4 regions of the Tepidibacter sp. Z1-5 genome follow, and region 2 is predicted to be linked to each of the others. Evidence: riboswitches for the same ligand, from Rfam matches in the RefSeq annotation. Region 2 holds a riboswitch; each other region holds the start of a gene.

The links. A riboswitch is a leader RNA that binds a small molecule or an ion and turns the genes downstream of it on or off. The one in region 2 is predicted to bind cyclic di-GMP.
Region 1: it holds a riboswitch for cyclic di-GMP, as region 2 does, so the genes downstream of both, WJW32_RS09640 (methyl-accepting chemotaxis protein) here and WJW32_RS11255 (transglutaminase-like domain-containing protein) in region 2, are expected to answer to the same signal.
Region 3: it holds a riboswitch for cyclic di-GMP, as region 2 does, so the genes downstream of both, WJW32_RS02955 (HD-GYP domain-containing protein) here and WJW32_RS11255 (transglutaminase-like domain-containing protein) in region 2, are expected to answer to the same signal.
Region 4: it holds a riboswitch for cyclic di-GMP, as region 2 does, so the genes downstream of both, WJW32_RS02320 (methyl-accepting chemotaxis protein) here and WJW32_RS11255 (transglutaminase-like domain-containing protein) in region 2, are expected to answer to the same signal.

What each region holds. Positions count from the first base shown of each region.
Region 1 covers NZ_JBBMMD010000036.1:228,889-233,133, reverse strand. Annotated here, with positions in the region: gene WJW32_RS09640 (methyl-accepting chemotaxis protein) at 1-1,317, opposite strand, end outside; cyclic di-GMP riboswitch class I at 1,479-1,565, opposite strand; gene WJW32_RS09635 (histidinol-phosphatase HisJ family protein) at 1,741-2,526, opposite strand; gene WJW32_RS09630 (PspA/IM30 family protein) at 2,947-3,600, shown strand; gene WJW32_RS09625 (hypothetical protein) at 3,615-4,245, shown strand, end outside.
Region 2 covers NZ_JBBMMD010000046.1:48,157-52,401, forward strand. Annotated here, with positions in the region: gene WJW32_RS11250 (MucBP domain-containing protein) at 1-814, opposite strand, end outside; gene WJW32_RS11255 (transglutaminase-like domain-containing protein) at 1,195-1,986, opposite strand; cyclic di-GMP riboswitch class I at 2,000-2,084, opposite strand; cyclic di-GMP riboswitch class I at 2,115-2,199, opposite strand; gene WJW32_RS11260 (ATP-binding protein) at 2,269-2,427, opposite strand; gene WJW32_RS11265 (hypothetical protein) at 2,417-2,626, opposite strand; gene pfkB (1-phosphofructokinase) at 2,719-3,633, opposite strand; gene WJW32_RS11275 (double-cubane-cluster-containing anaerobic reductase) at 3,844-4,245, opposite strand, start outside.
Region 3 covers NZ_JBBMMD010000013.1:13,315-17,559, forward strand. Annotated here, with positions in the region: gene WJW32_RS02945 (hypothetical protein) at 101-262, opposite strand; gene WJW32_RS02950 (YdcF family protein) at 477-1,064, shown strand; cyclic di-GMP riboswitch class I at 1,241-1,327, shown strand; gene WJW32_RS02955 (HD-GYP domain-containing protein) at 1,531-2,493, shown strand; gene WJW32_RS02960 (methyl-accepting chemotaxis protein) at 2,576-4,245, opposite strand, start outside.
Region 4 covers NZ_JBBMMD010000009.1:75,719-79,963, forward strand. Annotated here, with positions in the region: gene argJ (bifunctional ornithine acetyltransferase/N-acetylglutamate synthase) at 1-342, shown strand, start outside; gene WJW32_RS02320 (methyl-accepting chemotaxis protein) at 424-2,445, opposite strand; cyclic di-GMP riboswitch class I at 2,729-2,817, opposite strand; gene WJW32_RS02325 (hypothetical protein) at 2,953-3,177, opposite strand; gene WJW32_RS02330 (hypothetical protein) at 3,387-3,803, opposite strand.

The DNA.
Region 1 (4,245 bases), on a different contig from region 2:
TAACATATCATCAGTACTTTGCGAAAGTTCATTAAGTTTATTCGCCAAATTAGATGCTAAAGCGGATCCTTTCTCCGATTCACTGGCTTGATTAGAAGCTCCTTTAGCTATCTCATCTACAGTTCTTGATACTTCTTCAGCGGATGCACTAACCTCTTCTGAAGTTCCTGCTAAGTTTTGTGCAGACTTATTAACTTCCTGCGATGTATTTTGTATATTATTTATAAGTTTTCCAATATCATCAAGCATTTCATTAAATCCTTCTCCAATTTGACCTATTTCATCTTTACTTTTAAAATTACATCTTATTGTAAAGTCACCTTTTTGTATTTTTTTCATATTATCTAAAAGTATCTTTATAGGTTTTGTTAAATTCTTAGAAAACAAAATAGAAGTGATTCCAGCTATCAATAAAGAGATAAATCCTATAATTAATGTATTATCAAATAAAACCTTAGTATCATCTTTAATTTCATCAACATACATAGTTCCAATAACAGTCCATCCTAATTTATCTATTTTAGTAAATAATGCAATTTTATCTTTTGAAAATCCTTTTTCATCTTTAGAATATGGTACGCTCCCCTCATTAGTTTTCTGTATAGCTTCTTCAACTTCTTTTATATCTATACGAGTTCCTATAAGTTCTTTATTTTTATGAGTAATAAGTTTTAAATCTTCATCTACTAAAACAGCATAACCATTTTTCCCAATTTTAAGTTTATTTACTTTAGTTGAAAAATTTTCTAAAGATATATCTACTCCCAATACACCAACCAATTCATTATCATTATAAGTATTATATACAGGTATATAAACAGTTGTAACCATTTTTCCAGTAACTATATCTTTATACGGTTTTTCCCACACTATATCATTCTTACTTAAAGTATTTTTATACCAATCTTTTTCAATAGGGTCATATCCTTCTGGTAGGTCCGCTTGAGGATATAAATACATACTTCTATTTATCGTAGCTAAATAAATACTTTGAACAAATGGATGAGCTTCTTTATAACTTTTAAAAGTTTCCATCATCCACATTTGTGAATCTAGGTTCGATATAACTTGTTGAACATTTGGATCACGAGACATTTGAATAATATTAAATTCATTTTCTTCTATAAAAGTTGCCATATTTTCTTCTATTCGCTTAACTATTTGAAAAGAGTTATCTTTTAAATTCTCTTTTAGAATAGCTGTTGATTTAAAATACGAAGTTATTCCTAATGCACTTAGTGACATGGTTATTAACAAAATAAATACTATAATAAGTTTAGATCCTATTTTATTTTTAAAATTCAACATTTTTTTCATTTAAACACCCTACTCCTTATTCTTATATTCTTTTATATCTTTCCTAAGCTTTATAATTTGAAATAAAAAAACATCTATGATTTCATAGATGCCTATTAATATACAAAATAATTAAGAGTTATAATACCATTCAAAATATATAACTCTAACATATTAATAATTTTGGCAGTCTGTCAATCATAGGATTATCATCCCTTAGACACATAACTTTGCGTCCTTACCTTTCAATAAGTTTGCCATTATCGTAATCTCTTTTAAATTATACAGACCTATACTATGTACGATACTCAATTCCTATTCCACTAATTATTTTACTATAAATTTACATAATACTCAATATTATTTTACATTTTGATCCAAAATAGATTTCTAGCTCAATGTTTAGACGAAAAATCCATATCATATTTACAAAAAAATATCCCATCATGGGATATTTTTAAATTCTGGTTTTCTCTGTTTGAATGTAGTAATTTTTTTAAAACCTATATTTTTTAATATATCGTATGCTATGTCAAAATCTGCACATATATCCTTTGATTTATGAGCATCAGATCCAACAGTTATTATTTGACCACCTAACTCGTTATACCTTTTTAATATGTCTACTTGTGGATGTACACTGTCTAAACCATATCTATACCCCGATGTATTAACTTCTATTCCACAGTCATTATCAATAGCTTTAGTTAATATAGAATCTATTATATCTATATAGTCACTATACAATAACTTTTGATCATCCCTGGTGTATCTACTTATAAAATCTAAATGTCCTAATATGCTGTAATTCTTAAATTTTTCTATACTCTCTAGCATATTCTCAAAATATCTAAGATAAGCATTTTTTAAATCCTTATCTTTAAAAAAATCTCCATTACAAATATCAAGCCTATCTACTGTATGAGTTGATAATATAGTAAAATCAAAAGGATACTTATCAATTAACTTTTCTATATCATCTATTACATGATGTTGAAATCCAATTTCAGCTCCTAACAAAATATCTATTTTATCTTTATATTTATTTTTCATTTCATTGTACATTTTTAAGTATTTATCAAAATCAATCAATTCAATATCATACTCTACATGATCAGTGAAAGCCATTTCATTGAGTCCCATAGAAATTCCTTTTTTTATAACTTCCTCAACAGGAGTATCACAGTCAAAAGAAAACTCTGTGTGCACATGGTAATCACATATATACACTATAATAGCCTCCTTGTATAATGTCATATTAAAAATTTATCTAGAGTAAAAACTCTATTTAAATTAAGTTTCGCTTTATCATTGTTAGTATTTAAAAATTCAAAGTATTTTATTCTAAACAAATAATGTATCAAATGTTTACATTTAATATGTATATAACCTATTAAAAAAATGTAAAAATAGCATTATGTAGTTTCAATAACTACGTGTTGTATTTTTAAATATTTTTTCTTATTATATTTATAGCATTTTTAAGAAAGCATTAGTATTTGTAAGTTATTTATATATAATATCATTTTTCAATCGTTTTTCACTCTAAATGGCATTTTCATTTTTTGTATTTATATATTATCATAAGTACATCAAGTAGTTTTAAAAACCACTTGTGAATATAATTAAATGATATGGAGGTATGTTTAAATGGGAATTTTTAAAAGATTAAACAACATTATAAAAGGAAAAGCAAATAGTGCATTAGATAAAGCAGAAAACCCTATAGAGCTTTTAGATCTTAAGATAAGAGAAATGGAAGAAAGTCTTAATAAGGCTAAATTATCTTCAGCTGAAGTAATAGGAAATGCACACTTAATAAAGAAGCAAATGGATGAAACATTAAAAGAATCTAATGATTTTGATGAAAAAGTCAAGCTTGCAATGAGTAAAAATAATGAAGATTTAGCTAAAAAAGCTTTGCAAAAGAAAATAGAATCCGATAAAAAATATGAGAGTTTAAAAACATCTTATGATGAAGCTAAGATAAAAGCAGATCAATTAAAATCAAAACTTATAAGCTTAGAAGATGAAATTAAAAAGACAAGACATTACAGAGATGAAGCTGCTGCAAGACTTAATAATGCTGAAGCATCTCAAAAGGTAAATGAGATATTAGCAAATATAGATAATGGGTCTAATAGTATTGATTTAGATGATATTGAAAGAAAAATTTCTAAAAAAGAAGCTTTAGCAGAAGGTATGTCTGAACTTAAAGATAATTCAGATTCTCTAGATGAAGAATTTGAAAAATTAGAAAATGATATAGATTTAGACTTAGAACTTCAAAAATATAAAAACTAGTTAAGGTGGTTAAAATGGATTCTAATTTATTTGAAAATGAAAAAAATAAATATGAAAAAATATACGTAGATATAAATTATGCAATAAATGATATAAATGAGTTTTTATCAGAAGATAGAATAAACCAAAGAAAATATATATCTAGATCAAATATATTAAAAGATTATATAAAGCTTATAGATGCTTTAGAATCTAAATATAATAAAAAATCTATTTTTAAAATCTTTGAAAAAGAAGATTATTATATAAGCAAATTAAATAAATACAAGAAAGAACATGAGTCTCATTTTAAGCAGATAGAAAACTGCTTAAAATGCTCATGCTTTAGATGTATAAAAGAATGTAATTTCGATACTTGCCTTGGATGCAGATCAAACTCGAAAATAGTGACATGCGATCATAAAGAGGTAAATTGTACAGGATATAGTGATTATACTTTAAATCTTACAAATAATGATACAAATGAAGAAGATACGTATAAAGTGTTATCTACTATACAGGTATTAAATGATAATAAGAGGTATATCGTCATTCAAAATATACATAATCACGAAGAAAAGTATATATTATATCACTATCCTGGTATAAAAGAAGATACTTATGGAGAAATATCGGATGCTTGTGAATTCGATTATGTAGCTCAAA
Region 2 (4,245 bases):
CTACTGCTTTTTCATCTAAAGAGAAATCATAAATTTTAGGGTTCATTCCAAGGCTTCTAAGCTGGGATAAGTCAACATCAAAATTTAAGTCCTCATTTACAGATTCGCTACCCTTTCCATCCTTTATTAATACATCTATAGTAGAATAAACTACAAGTCCTAATTCTCCAGATGGTCCCAATGCAGGTCTTGAATTGTATATATCAACTCCTAAATCTAATTTTGGAAATGCTGAAACAATTATATCTCTACTAGTGTCACTTACACTTGATACATCATCAGCTGCAAAAGTTACATCTAAGTTAAACTTTTCCCCATTCTTAGAAGTTCCTAAAACTTTAGCCGTAGGAGAAAAACTATATGCATTTCCTCCTTTTTTATCGCCTAAATCGTATTTAAGTGTTCTTCCATCACTAGATATAGTTAACCCTAAGTATAAATTTTTTAAATTTGAATCCCAAACAACAATAGGATTTCCATCTGTACCTGCACTTAATGTTGCTGTTAAAACAGAATTTTTAGCAACATAACCTTCAGGATTAACACTATAATCTATGGTATATCCTACGGTGTCCAATGTTCTTATATAATTGTCATTTTTGCTATAGTCATCTCCTGGTGGACAACTTTCAGCAGTAGCTTTTCCTGTTGTATTAAAGGTTTCTGTTCCTGTAATAATTTCTTCCTTTATCTTAACCGATAATCCTCTAGTATCTTCTGCAAATACTATTCCTGTAAAATACGGTACATGCAGTTGAACTATTAAAGCAAGTACAGTTAAAATAGATATTCTTTTTTTATTAAAAATCCTCAATTTTAATAAAAGCCTCCTTTCATAATATTTTGTAGGGAACAAAAAAACTGCTCCACGACAAAATCACCTTAATAAAAAATAGGTACTTTTGTCGTAGAGCAGTTAAAGCTTAAACAATAATAGACTGTTGTCTTTAATTGCTATCTACGATATTATTCATATTTTAATTTTTTGTTCCATATGATTTAAATTCAGAAGCTATTTTCGTTTCTTCCAAACCTTATATAAATCATTTGTAATTAAATAATAATAAAAATCCAGATAATTGTCAAGTGATTTTTGTTTTATTTTGTCATTTATTTTATTTTTTTGTCATATCGTGATTTTTTTAATAAAGAAAGAAGCTATTCAAGTTGAACGCTCCTCTTTATTCGAAATATTTAATATACTTTTTCAGTTCTATATTGATTTGAATCTTTAACTATTTCTGTTCCTAAATTTCCTGCATATAAAGCTGTATCATAGGTGCAATCTACTGTTGCCCAATTATTATTTACATATACTTCATTCCATGCATGATATTCTGAAATATCATCTTTATATCCTTTTACTAATTTAGTCGGAACATCTACACTTCTAAGCATTACTGCAAATAAAGAAGCATAATCATAACATATTCCTTTTTTACTTTGTAAAATATCATCTACATTTGGTAAATACGTTTTATCTAAAGATGCATATTTGCCTGAATCATATTGTATATTTTTTACTATATAATCATGAATAATACTAACTTTTTCTTCGTCGTCATTCGTTCCTTCAGTAAGTTTTTTTGCTAATTGTACTGCCGAATTACTCTCATCCCAAGAAATTACTTGATTACTATTTAAATAAACTTCTTTTTCATTTTGTAACTTAACTTCAAAGCGTTCTTGGTTTTTTATTACATATTGTTTTCCTTCTTTTTGTTCACAAATAGCAACCATATATTTACCATTTCCCATTTGTAATGGAAAAGTTTCATCTGATGTTAATAAATCATAGTAATATTTTTGACCATTATGTTCAATCATCATTTTTGTTTTTACATTTGCATTTAATTCATACTTAACTTCAATAATCCCTTGATTAATACTAGATAAATCAAATGGGCTGTTATCAGCGAATATAACGTTTTCTCTTATAAAAAATATAGATATTATATATATTATTGCAAATAGTTTTTTTAACATAAAAAACTCTCCCTTCGATAGCTGGCTACCATCTCATTTCTGAGGAAGGCCCTATAGTTTTGCGTCCTTATCTTTCAATAAGTTTGCCATTTCGAGAAAAAGCTTTATTGATAATAATAAAAGTTTCCTTTGGTAGCTGGCTGCCATTTCATTTCTGAGGAAGGCCCTATAGCTTTGCGTCCTTGTCTTTCAACAAGTTTGCTATTATCAGTAAAACTATCTCTTTAATCTATTGTATTTATACTTATTATATCATATAATACATATATCTAAAAAGACTTTTTATAATGTAAAATAAAATATTACTCCAGAATCAGTATTTTCTACTCCATATTCACTGCCATGAAGTTCTAATATATTTTTTACAATTGATAACCCTAATCCAATTTCTCCTGATTGTCTATGTCTAGACTCTTCAACTCTATAAAATCTATCTACCAAATTCTTCCCAAAGTAAATCTGCTTTTCTGTAATTCTTATCTTTTTCGTATACTAGAATTTTTGAATATAAATCTTTTAATTCTTTAATTTGTTCTTCATTAAATTTTTCTATCTCTTCTCCTAGTAATTTCTCAAACTTTGGAAATTCTTCATCATCTTCAAAATATTTATCCATTATAGATTCAAATTCTTGCCACACTTTATCTTCTTCTGTTTCTAATTTTGCTATCTTTTTATATAAATTTTCAAGTTTTATTAAATCTATAATAATACTATTTTTTTAATTTTTCTTTAGCTTATTTTTTTTATATCAACCTGATTTAGCAAACTCAAAGCATATTTTTTTATACATAGATCCAGAGAAAATGCAGTTGCACTACCAGTTGCTACTGAAAGCTTAAAAGCTTTTAAAATGTCTTTTTCCTCATAATAACTAGCTAAAAAACCAGCTATAAGAGAATCTCCTGCTCCAACAGAATTTTTAACCTCTCCATTTGGAGTTGTAGCTTTATATACACCTTCATCACATATAAGTAATGCTCCATCACCAGCCATTGATATTATTACATTTTGTGCACCCATATTTACAAGCTTTTTTGCATAGTGTATAGTCTCATCTATATTATCTATATTTACATTTAGCACTTCGATAAGTTCATGGATGTTTGGCTTTATTAAAAAAGGTTTGTTCTTCAAAGTATTCAACAACGCTTCACCAGTAGTATCTACAACTACTTTTACATTATTCTCAATACATATATTCTGTATTTGAGCATATATATCTCTTGGAACACTTTTTTGAGCATTACCTGCAAGAACTAATATATCTTCATTACTTAATTTTTTTATTTTATCGAATAAAGAATTTAAATTTTCTTCTGTTATAGTTGGTCCATATCCATTTATTTCTGTTTCTTCATTTGATTTCAACTTAACATTTATCCTTGTATCTTCTTCAACCTTTATAAAATCAGTCTTTACTCCTTCATCTTCTATATAGTTTTTGATAAATTCTCCTGTAAATCCACCTATAAAACCTAGCGCCTTTGTATCTACTCCAAAATTATTAAGAACTCTAGATACATTAATTCCCTTTCCTCCAGGATACTTAATATCACTGTTAACTCTATTAACTTCTCCTGTCTTAAAATCATTCACATTCACGATATAATCTATTGCTGGATTGAATGTTACAGTATATATCATTAATTCTTCACAACCTTTATTTTAGTTTTTTTAAATACTCGTCATATTAAATCATAATTATATATCAATCAATTATCAAGGTTAGATTACCCTATATGGGTTATTTTATGACACACCATTAAACAGCAGATATACAAAAAGACCTAGATTTCATTTTTATGAAATCTAGGTCTCTATTTTTTATTAGCATTTTACTATAAGACTATATTTCTAAAGCATCTCTATAAATGCACCTATACGAGTGCTTATCTGACCTATATCAGTTTGAGAGTAATCTGTTTCTAAAGCCATATAAGGTATTTTTTTATCATTATTTATAAATTTCTTAACATTATATGTCTCTACATTATATGTATGACAAGCTTGAAGAACTACTTCAATTACACCATCAACTTTATACTCATCTACAAGTCTTGATAATAAATCTAATCTATCATTATTAGGAGTCATACAAGAACACGGAATATTTAAATAATGCTTTGTTAATGCCTCCATAGGCTCCATAGTTTCATCTACTAAGTTTTCATTAGATTTAGCTCCCCCACAGTTTTCAAAGCATACAACCACTCCATTATTGTCCTCTATAGTTTTAATTATTTTTTCGGCAACTCC
Region 3 (4,245 bases), on a different contig from region 2:
GCGAACTTAAATACTCTATCAGTATTTAAGTTCGCTTTTTCAATTTGAAAGTTTGTTCCAATAGAAACATTTGGTTGACTTAAAACCTCGGCTTCTATTATTACCTTATTTTCTTGTGATTTTTTTCCTTATCTACAATAGCTATATTTTCGTATACCGTTTTAAAAGGTAACAACCTATCCTCTTGAAAAACACATCCTACACTATCCAAATTACTTGTTATTTCTTCTTTATTAATTTCTAAATCTAAACTTCCTTCCATCTTTTCATCCCCTGCCATCATTTAACTTAGATTATATAATATTTTACATTTATTATCAATTTGATGCTACCAATATACTTAAATTGCTTTAAAATTTTTTAGTACCTAACAACTTATTTTTTAATATATAAATGTAATATTTTTATAACCATTTTTTGTGTTATAGTATATATACTATAAATATAGTAAAATATATACAAAGGATGAAGTGAGTATGAAAAAAACATTAATAGTAAAATTAATTAAAATAATAGTTTTAATATTAGTATCTTCTTTTATTATGATTGAAGGACTTATTATAATTAATGGCCAAGAAGATAAGGAATATGATGTTGAATATCTAGTAGTTTTAGGATCAGGTCTTTGGGGAGATGTTTTATCGCCTACATTATTAGGTCGTATGAATAAATCTTTAGAATTCATAGAAAATAATCCTAATGCTAAAATAGTTGTTTGTGGAGGTCAAGGTAAAGGCGAAAATCTTACTGAAGCTCAAGCTATGAGAGACTACTTAGTTTTAAATGGAATAGATGAAAATAAAATTATACAGGAGAATAAATCTACAAATACAATGGAAAATCTAAAATTTACAAAAGAAATCCTAAAAAAATCAGATGGTAAAGACAACCATAAAATTATGATTGTTACAAATGAATTTCATTTATTTAGATCTAAATTTATAGCTAAAAGATTAGGATTTATTCCTTATGGTATGCCCTCTAAAACGATAACCAGTATAGCTCCTAAATATTTTATAAGAGAGTACTTTGCAGTGATAAAATCATTTTTTTTTGATAGATAAAAGTTGTATTAATGCAATATTAATACTGATTATTTATTATTATTTTTTAATATTATACGAATTATAATAAATAATCCTTTAATATTAAATAAAATATTGTTATAATGGAATATATTGATAATAAAATATACCAATTATTTTATTATCTATTTTTTTAATGACAACAAAATAATATATTACGATAATAGCAAACTTACCTAAAGGTAAGGACGCAAAGACATGGGTCTAAGGGATATAAATTCTATGATTGCCAGTTTGCCGAAAAGTGAAATAAAGCTTATTTTAATAAGTTTTATTTTGAGTATTAAATAAATCTCAAAGCAGATAATTATTTAATGCTAAAATATATAACATAAAAATGTTAAGGCAAAAGATGTCTATGTCCTATAGACATCTTTTTTTATTTTTATAGATTTCTAATGATATTAAAATAATATAACAAATTATAATCAAGGAGGACTGGTATATGAAATTAATTTTTTTATCAGACAAACATGTTGGAAGTGAATTGTCAAAACCTGTTTATAATAAAAACGGAAATATTGTATTAAACAAAGGAGGAAAACTGTCAGATTTTGCTATAAAAAAACTAAATGGACTTGGTATTTATAGTGCTTATGTTGAAGAAGAAGGAACTGAAGATATTGTAGTAGAAGATGTGATTGATGTAAATACGCAATTAAAATGTATACAGCTTTTAGAAGAAGCATTTAATTCTATAAAAAAAAATGGATATTTTGATGAATCACAAATAACAAATTTACTTAAAGAAATTTTACAAAACTTATCTATTTCAGAAAATACACTTTCAGTTTCTAATGGCGTAAGAAATATAGAAAATAGTATATATGTTCATAGTTTAAATGTTGCTATTCTCTCTGCTATTATAGGTATCAATTTAAACTATAATTATGAAAAATTATATAATTTAGTGTTAGGTGCATTTTTACATGATATAGGATATGCTTTAAGTGATGATGAAAATCATACAGTAAAAGGTATAGATATTTTAAGAAATAGTAAAGGAATAAATGTTACTTCTTATATAATAGCACTTCAGCATCATGAAAGAGTAGATGGATTAGGTTATCCAAATCAACAAAATGGAAATGATATATATGAGTTTTCAAAAATAGTTGCTATATGTAATGAATATGATAATTTGATTTCAAAGAAAGGATTGCAGCCTTTTGAAGCTTTTGAAGAGATTATAGGAAAATCATCTACATATTTTGATGAAAATATAATTAAAGTTTTCAAAAAAAATATTTATATATATCCAACTGGTATGGAAGTTAAGCTTAGTAGTGGAGATGTAGGTGTCGTATATCAACAAAATAAATATATGCCAATGAGACCTATTGTTAAAACAAAAGATAAACATTATAATCTTTTGGAAGAATTAACCCTATTCATAGTTAATAAATAATATTACTTTCTTATATTATATATAAATACCCTATGGAATAAACTTTTTAATGTCTACTCTATAGGGTACAGTATAATCTTATCTATAAGCTAAATTTTTTAACTACTTCATCTAATCTATTAGCTACAGTTTTTAAATCATTAGCACTACTTGATATATTCTGCATTATACTACTTTGTTCTTCCATAGAACATAAAACCATTTCAGTAGATGCACTTGATTGTTCCGTTATAGCTGATATACCTTCGATTGAAACTATAACCTCATCCTTATCTTTATTCACAAGATGTATATTTTCCACCAATCTATCTATATTCTTCGTCATATTTTCGATAGTTTCATCTATACTTTTAAATGATCTTTCAGATTCTTGCATAGATAGAATCGCTTCTTTATTTATATCCTGACCTTTCCCAATATTTATCTTAACTTCACCTACTTGACTTTGGATTTCTTCTATCATATCACTTATTTTCTTTGTAGATAATCCTGTTTGTTCTGCTAATTTTTTTATTTGGTCTGCTACAACTGCAAATCCTCTTCCAGCCTCCCCTGCTCTTGCAGATTCTATAGCTGCATTTAAAGCTAGAAGATTTGTTTGTTCTGCTATATCTTCAATAGTATTTACTATCTGTCCAATAGAATTGGATTTATCTGCAAGAATTTCTACATTCTGAGCTACTTCTTCATTTGCCTTTGTTGTTTCTTTAAACTTATCTACTAATGCTTTCATATTCTTTATTCCTTCGATATTTGCCTGCTTTGACTTATCAGTATCTTCTTTAACTTTTTTAGAAATATCTACCGAATCATTAATTTCATTTGCAAGCTTTTGAAGATTTGTCACACTCATTTGAGCTTCCTCAGCCTGATCTCGTGATCCAGAGGCTAATTCTTCCATAGACATATTCACACTTTCTATTCCGTCTACTATTTCATTTGTAGAATTTGATATTCCATATGAGCGGTCCAAAACCTCACTTGAATTTTCTTTTAACATACCTACAATTACCCTAAGTTCTTTTCTCAAATTAACTACTGCTTTAGATATAATACCTGTCTCATCCTTGTATGTAAATATTTTTTCAAAGCTTTTATCATAAGCTAAATCTAAATTAGCAGTTTTGTTGACAAGATCTGTTATTACTAAAATGGGATTAGCTATCTTCTTAGCAAAATATAAAGACAAAATAATACATATTAACAACACTACTACCGATAGTATTATAGTTACTTTAATACTATTATTAACCTGCTTTTCTAGCAAATCTTTTTTATGCACAATAAACTCGTCTATATCATCTGTATAATTACCTGTTCCAATTACCCATTCGAACTGTTTAAATGCTCTACTATAAGCACGTTTTGGAGATGCTTTTTCTTCTCCTTTTTTAGGAAATAGATAATCTGTATATCCTCCACCTTCTTTTAATCCATTAGATATAATTTCTTGTATTATATACTTTCCAGTTGTATCTTGTAGATTAATCCTATTAGTTCCTTCTACATCTTTTCCAAGCAAAACAACATTTTCACCATCATATGTATCTATCCAAAAGTATCCTTCTTCTCCATATCTGACGTCTCTAACTATATCAGCACCTTGTTTTTTGGCTTCTTCTAATGTAAGTTCTCCTGTTTCATATTTACTATATATACTATCTAACATAGTTATAACACTATCAACTTGTTGTTTAATCATTGCATTATAATCTTCTCTAACTGATATTTCCATTAGTTTTATCATATTAT
Region 4 (4,245 bases), on a different contig from region 2:
GCTAAATTATGTGCTAAATCTGTTATATCTTCTAGTTTAGTAAAATCAGCATTTTTCGGAGAAGATGCCAATTGGGGAAGAATAGTATGTTCTTTAGGTTATTCTAATGCAGAATTTTCTCCAGAAAAAATAGATGTGTTTTTTCAAAATAAAACAGGAACTATACAGCTTTTCAAAAATGGAAAAGGAATTTCTTTTGATGAAGAATTAGCAAAGAATATATTGAGCCAAGAACATATAAATATAATTATAGACTTAAAAGATGGTCAGTATTGTGCAACTGCTTGGGGATGTGATTTAAGTTTTGATTATGTGAAAATTAATGCTTCTTATAGATCATAATACGGTAATATTTTCTTATCAGGTAGTGCAAATAAAAAACTTAGCTGTATTAAATACAGCTAAGTTTTTTATTACATACTCTTAATTTAATTTAAATATTTGTATGATTTCTTCAAGCTCTCTTGACATATTTGCTAATTCTTCTACCGATCTAGTTATTTCTTCTATAGTTGCAGATTGTTCTTCACTTGAAGCAGCTACTTCTTCTGTGTTTGCTGCTGATTCTTCTGAAATAGACTCTATTTCATCTACTAGATTCACAATATTTTCTGCATTTTTATTTACTTCTAGTATATTTTTGTTTGCTATATCTAATTTATCTTTTGTTAAATCGAATCCTTGTATTATTTCTTTTAAAGAAATTCCTACTTCTTTTACAACTAATTCTCCTTTTTCAGTTTCTTTATTACCTTCTTCCATTGATACAAGAGCTTTTTTAGTATTTTCTTGAGTTTTATTTATTAATTTTTTTATATTATCTGATGATTTAATTGATTCTTCAGCAAGTTTTCTTATTTCATCCGCTACGACTGCAAACCCTCTTCCAGATTCACCGGCTCTAGCAGCTTCAATCGCTGCATTAAGTGCAAGTAAATTTGTTTGATCTGCTATATTATTTATAACTTGTACTATATTTCCTATTTCATCAGATGTTTTTTCAAATTCATTCATTATATTAGATGTATAATTTACACTATCTTTAATTGCATTCATCTGTTTTATCATATTATCCATTTTTTCTCTACCATCTAATGCTAATTCACTTGTATTATCTGCATTATCTACTACATCATTAATTTCATCATTAATTTTTTCTATATTACAAACTACTTCTTTTATATTATTTGAAACTAATGTTGTTGATTTAACTTGTTTTTCTGCTCCATTTGCTACATCTTGAGTTGACATAGCTATTTGCTCTGAAACTGCGGAAGCCTGCTCAGCTGCTGAGAATAGTTGCTGAGAATATGATGATACATTCAGTGCAACATCTTGAATTTTGCTTGTTATATTCCTTAAATTATTTATCATTTTATTAAAGCTATCTGCTAATACTCCCACTTCATCTTTACTTTGAATATTTATATCTTGCGTTAAATCCCCATTTGAAACTTTATCTGCTACTTCAACAAGTGTTTTTAATGGATTTGTTATCTTTTTTATTAATAAAGCTATTATAATTCCTCCAACTATAAAAGAAATAATTGCTATAATTATAGATTTAACCAAGAGCATTTTTAATGCATTATTTATATGTTTCATAGATATACCTATATCTACAGCTCCTATATGTATTCCATCTTTATACAAAGGAACCAATACATCATAAACTTCTTCTCCTTGATAATTATATTTAGATGAATACGCCTTACCTTCAATAGCTGCAGTTTTACTTCCTTCATCATTTAACTCTATTCCTATTCTCTCTTTATTACTATGAGCCACTGCTTTTAAATTTTTATCTATTACAAGAGCATATGCAATATCTTCTTGATTTGCTATTCTTTCAACTTTTTTTTGAATATCCATTGATGATTTTAATTCTTCTATTTTATTGGCTAATATTCCCACTTGAATAAAACCACCATTTTCTAAAGCTACAGCTCCATATTTATAATAATCATCTGAATCCTCACTTTTTCTTATTTCTTCAATTACTTCTTTTTTTTCTCCTCTTATTATAGCTTGTACAGCACTATCTTCTGGATAGCCCTCTCCTACATATTCTTCAAAATTTGAATATAATGTTATTCCTTTTGAATCCTGTATGTTTATCTCTGATACTCCTGTAAGCTCTGCTATTTTGACTAAAAGTTCATTGGATATATTAGGATTTTGACCTATAATTTGACCTACAGTTTTTATTTTATCTGTTAAAAGAGATTCTATCTGATTTAAAGCTAAATTAGTAGTTTCAATTTCATTAGCCATAGCTTCGACTAACTCCATACCCATTTTTTCCGTTTCGTTTATCATTTCTTTTTTTATACTACTTAAAGAAACTCCAGCTAATATTGATATTGTTACTAAAAATACAATCAAAGTCGTTGTTATAATTTTAAATGATATAGAATTATTTCTAAATTTTAATATTTTCTTCATATTTCATCCTCCCAATATTATATCTTTTCTTTTTATGTTTTTAATTAGTACTTGCATTTTATTTTAAAATCAGCACTTCACACCTAAATCACATTATATTTCGACATTTTTTTTAAACACTTTAATGTTTTTAAAATATTAATTATAATTTTTTTAAAAAATTATATTCTTCATTTCTAAAATTCAAAATCAAGCACACTTATTTTGTTAAAAAACAAAAGATGCCTATGATTATAGACACCTTTACTTTAACATTTTTTAATATAATATTTATATTATATGCTTGGGCAAACTGGCAATCATAGGATTTTATAATCCCTTAGACCCATATCTTTGCGTCCTTATCTTTCGATAAGTTTGCTAGTATCGTCATACATTCACTTTTTATTTCATTTCAAAATTACAACTTCACCTTTAAATTGTATCACATTTTGGCATAATTCCCCACGTTTTTTTATTACTTTTAACGTATTTTTAACATTAATTATCTATATTTTTTAAATTATACTATTTTTTTTCAAGCATACCACTTTTTGATAAAAATTTTTTAATTTTTTTAAGTCCATCTATGTCTGAATCCTTTATTTCAGGATTAAAATCATACCAATTATACATCTGTTTTACATCTTCTCTTGAAAGTCCAGTTTCCTGTAAAGTTATCTTAAAGGATTCTTCTAAATTATTCTCTATATACTCAACACTATTTTTTTGAACCTTTAAAAATTTCTCCACAATTTGTGGATGCTCTTTTACTATTTTATCACTCTCTACAACTACAATAGTCCCATCAATTAGATTTTCTCCAGTTGTAACTATTTTAGCTCCACCTTTTATAGCTTTTAAAGCTGCTGGTCCTGCTACCAGTGCTGCATCTAATTGAGAATACCTACCTTCTTAATTTTTTCATACAATATATATAAGTTCATTGTATACAAATGTTTTTAAAACCCTTGTTCCTTTAACCACGCTTCTGCTTCTTGTAAAGTATTAACAATTTTAGGCTCTAAATTATTTTTAGCTTCTTCTAAATGATCTTTTTTTTCTATATGCCCACCTACTACTAAAACCACTTTTACTAAATTATTTTGTGCAAGCCACTCATTATGTTTTTTTATTTCTTCTTCTATTAAAGAAATTTTATAATAAACAGCATTATTGCATATAGCAAAGGGTTCTCCTTTTAATAAAGGTATAACTTTTTCTTCATACAATTTATGAAAAAGCTTAAAATTATCTTTTTGCCATACACCAGAAGGCTTTTCATATACTATATTCCTTTTTGTATCTACCATTACATAACTATGTCCATTCAAAAAATCTAGATAAAATTCTTTTACGTTATTTTCTTTATTGTTCATTACTTATTCACCTTATAAATTCTGTAATTTTTTTATACATTACTAAATGATTTACCTTTTTCTCTTAAAAACTTTTCATCAATAAGCATAACTTTTAAATCTTTCTGTGTCATCTTTTCTTCGAACGCTTTATCTATTCTATTAATTCTTATCCCTATGTATCCTCACCTATATTTTAAATCATACCAGAACATTAGTTCTTTAAAAATATAATAGTTATCCTTGGAGGTATTTTATGTATACTAATGATCAACTTCAAATAATTATAAATTCTTTAGACTTTTCAATTGATAGATTAGAAAATCATCTAAAGTATAGTTCTAACTATCTGTAAATTGAAGAAAAGAAAGATATACAATCTGCTATTAAAGATTATAAACAAATACAATTAAAAGCAGAGTGTGTTTTAGAAAATAATGAGATTGTAAAAAATTTAGGAAAT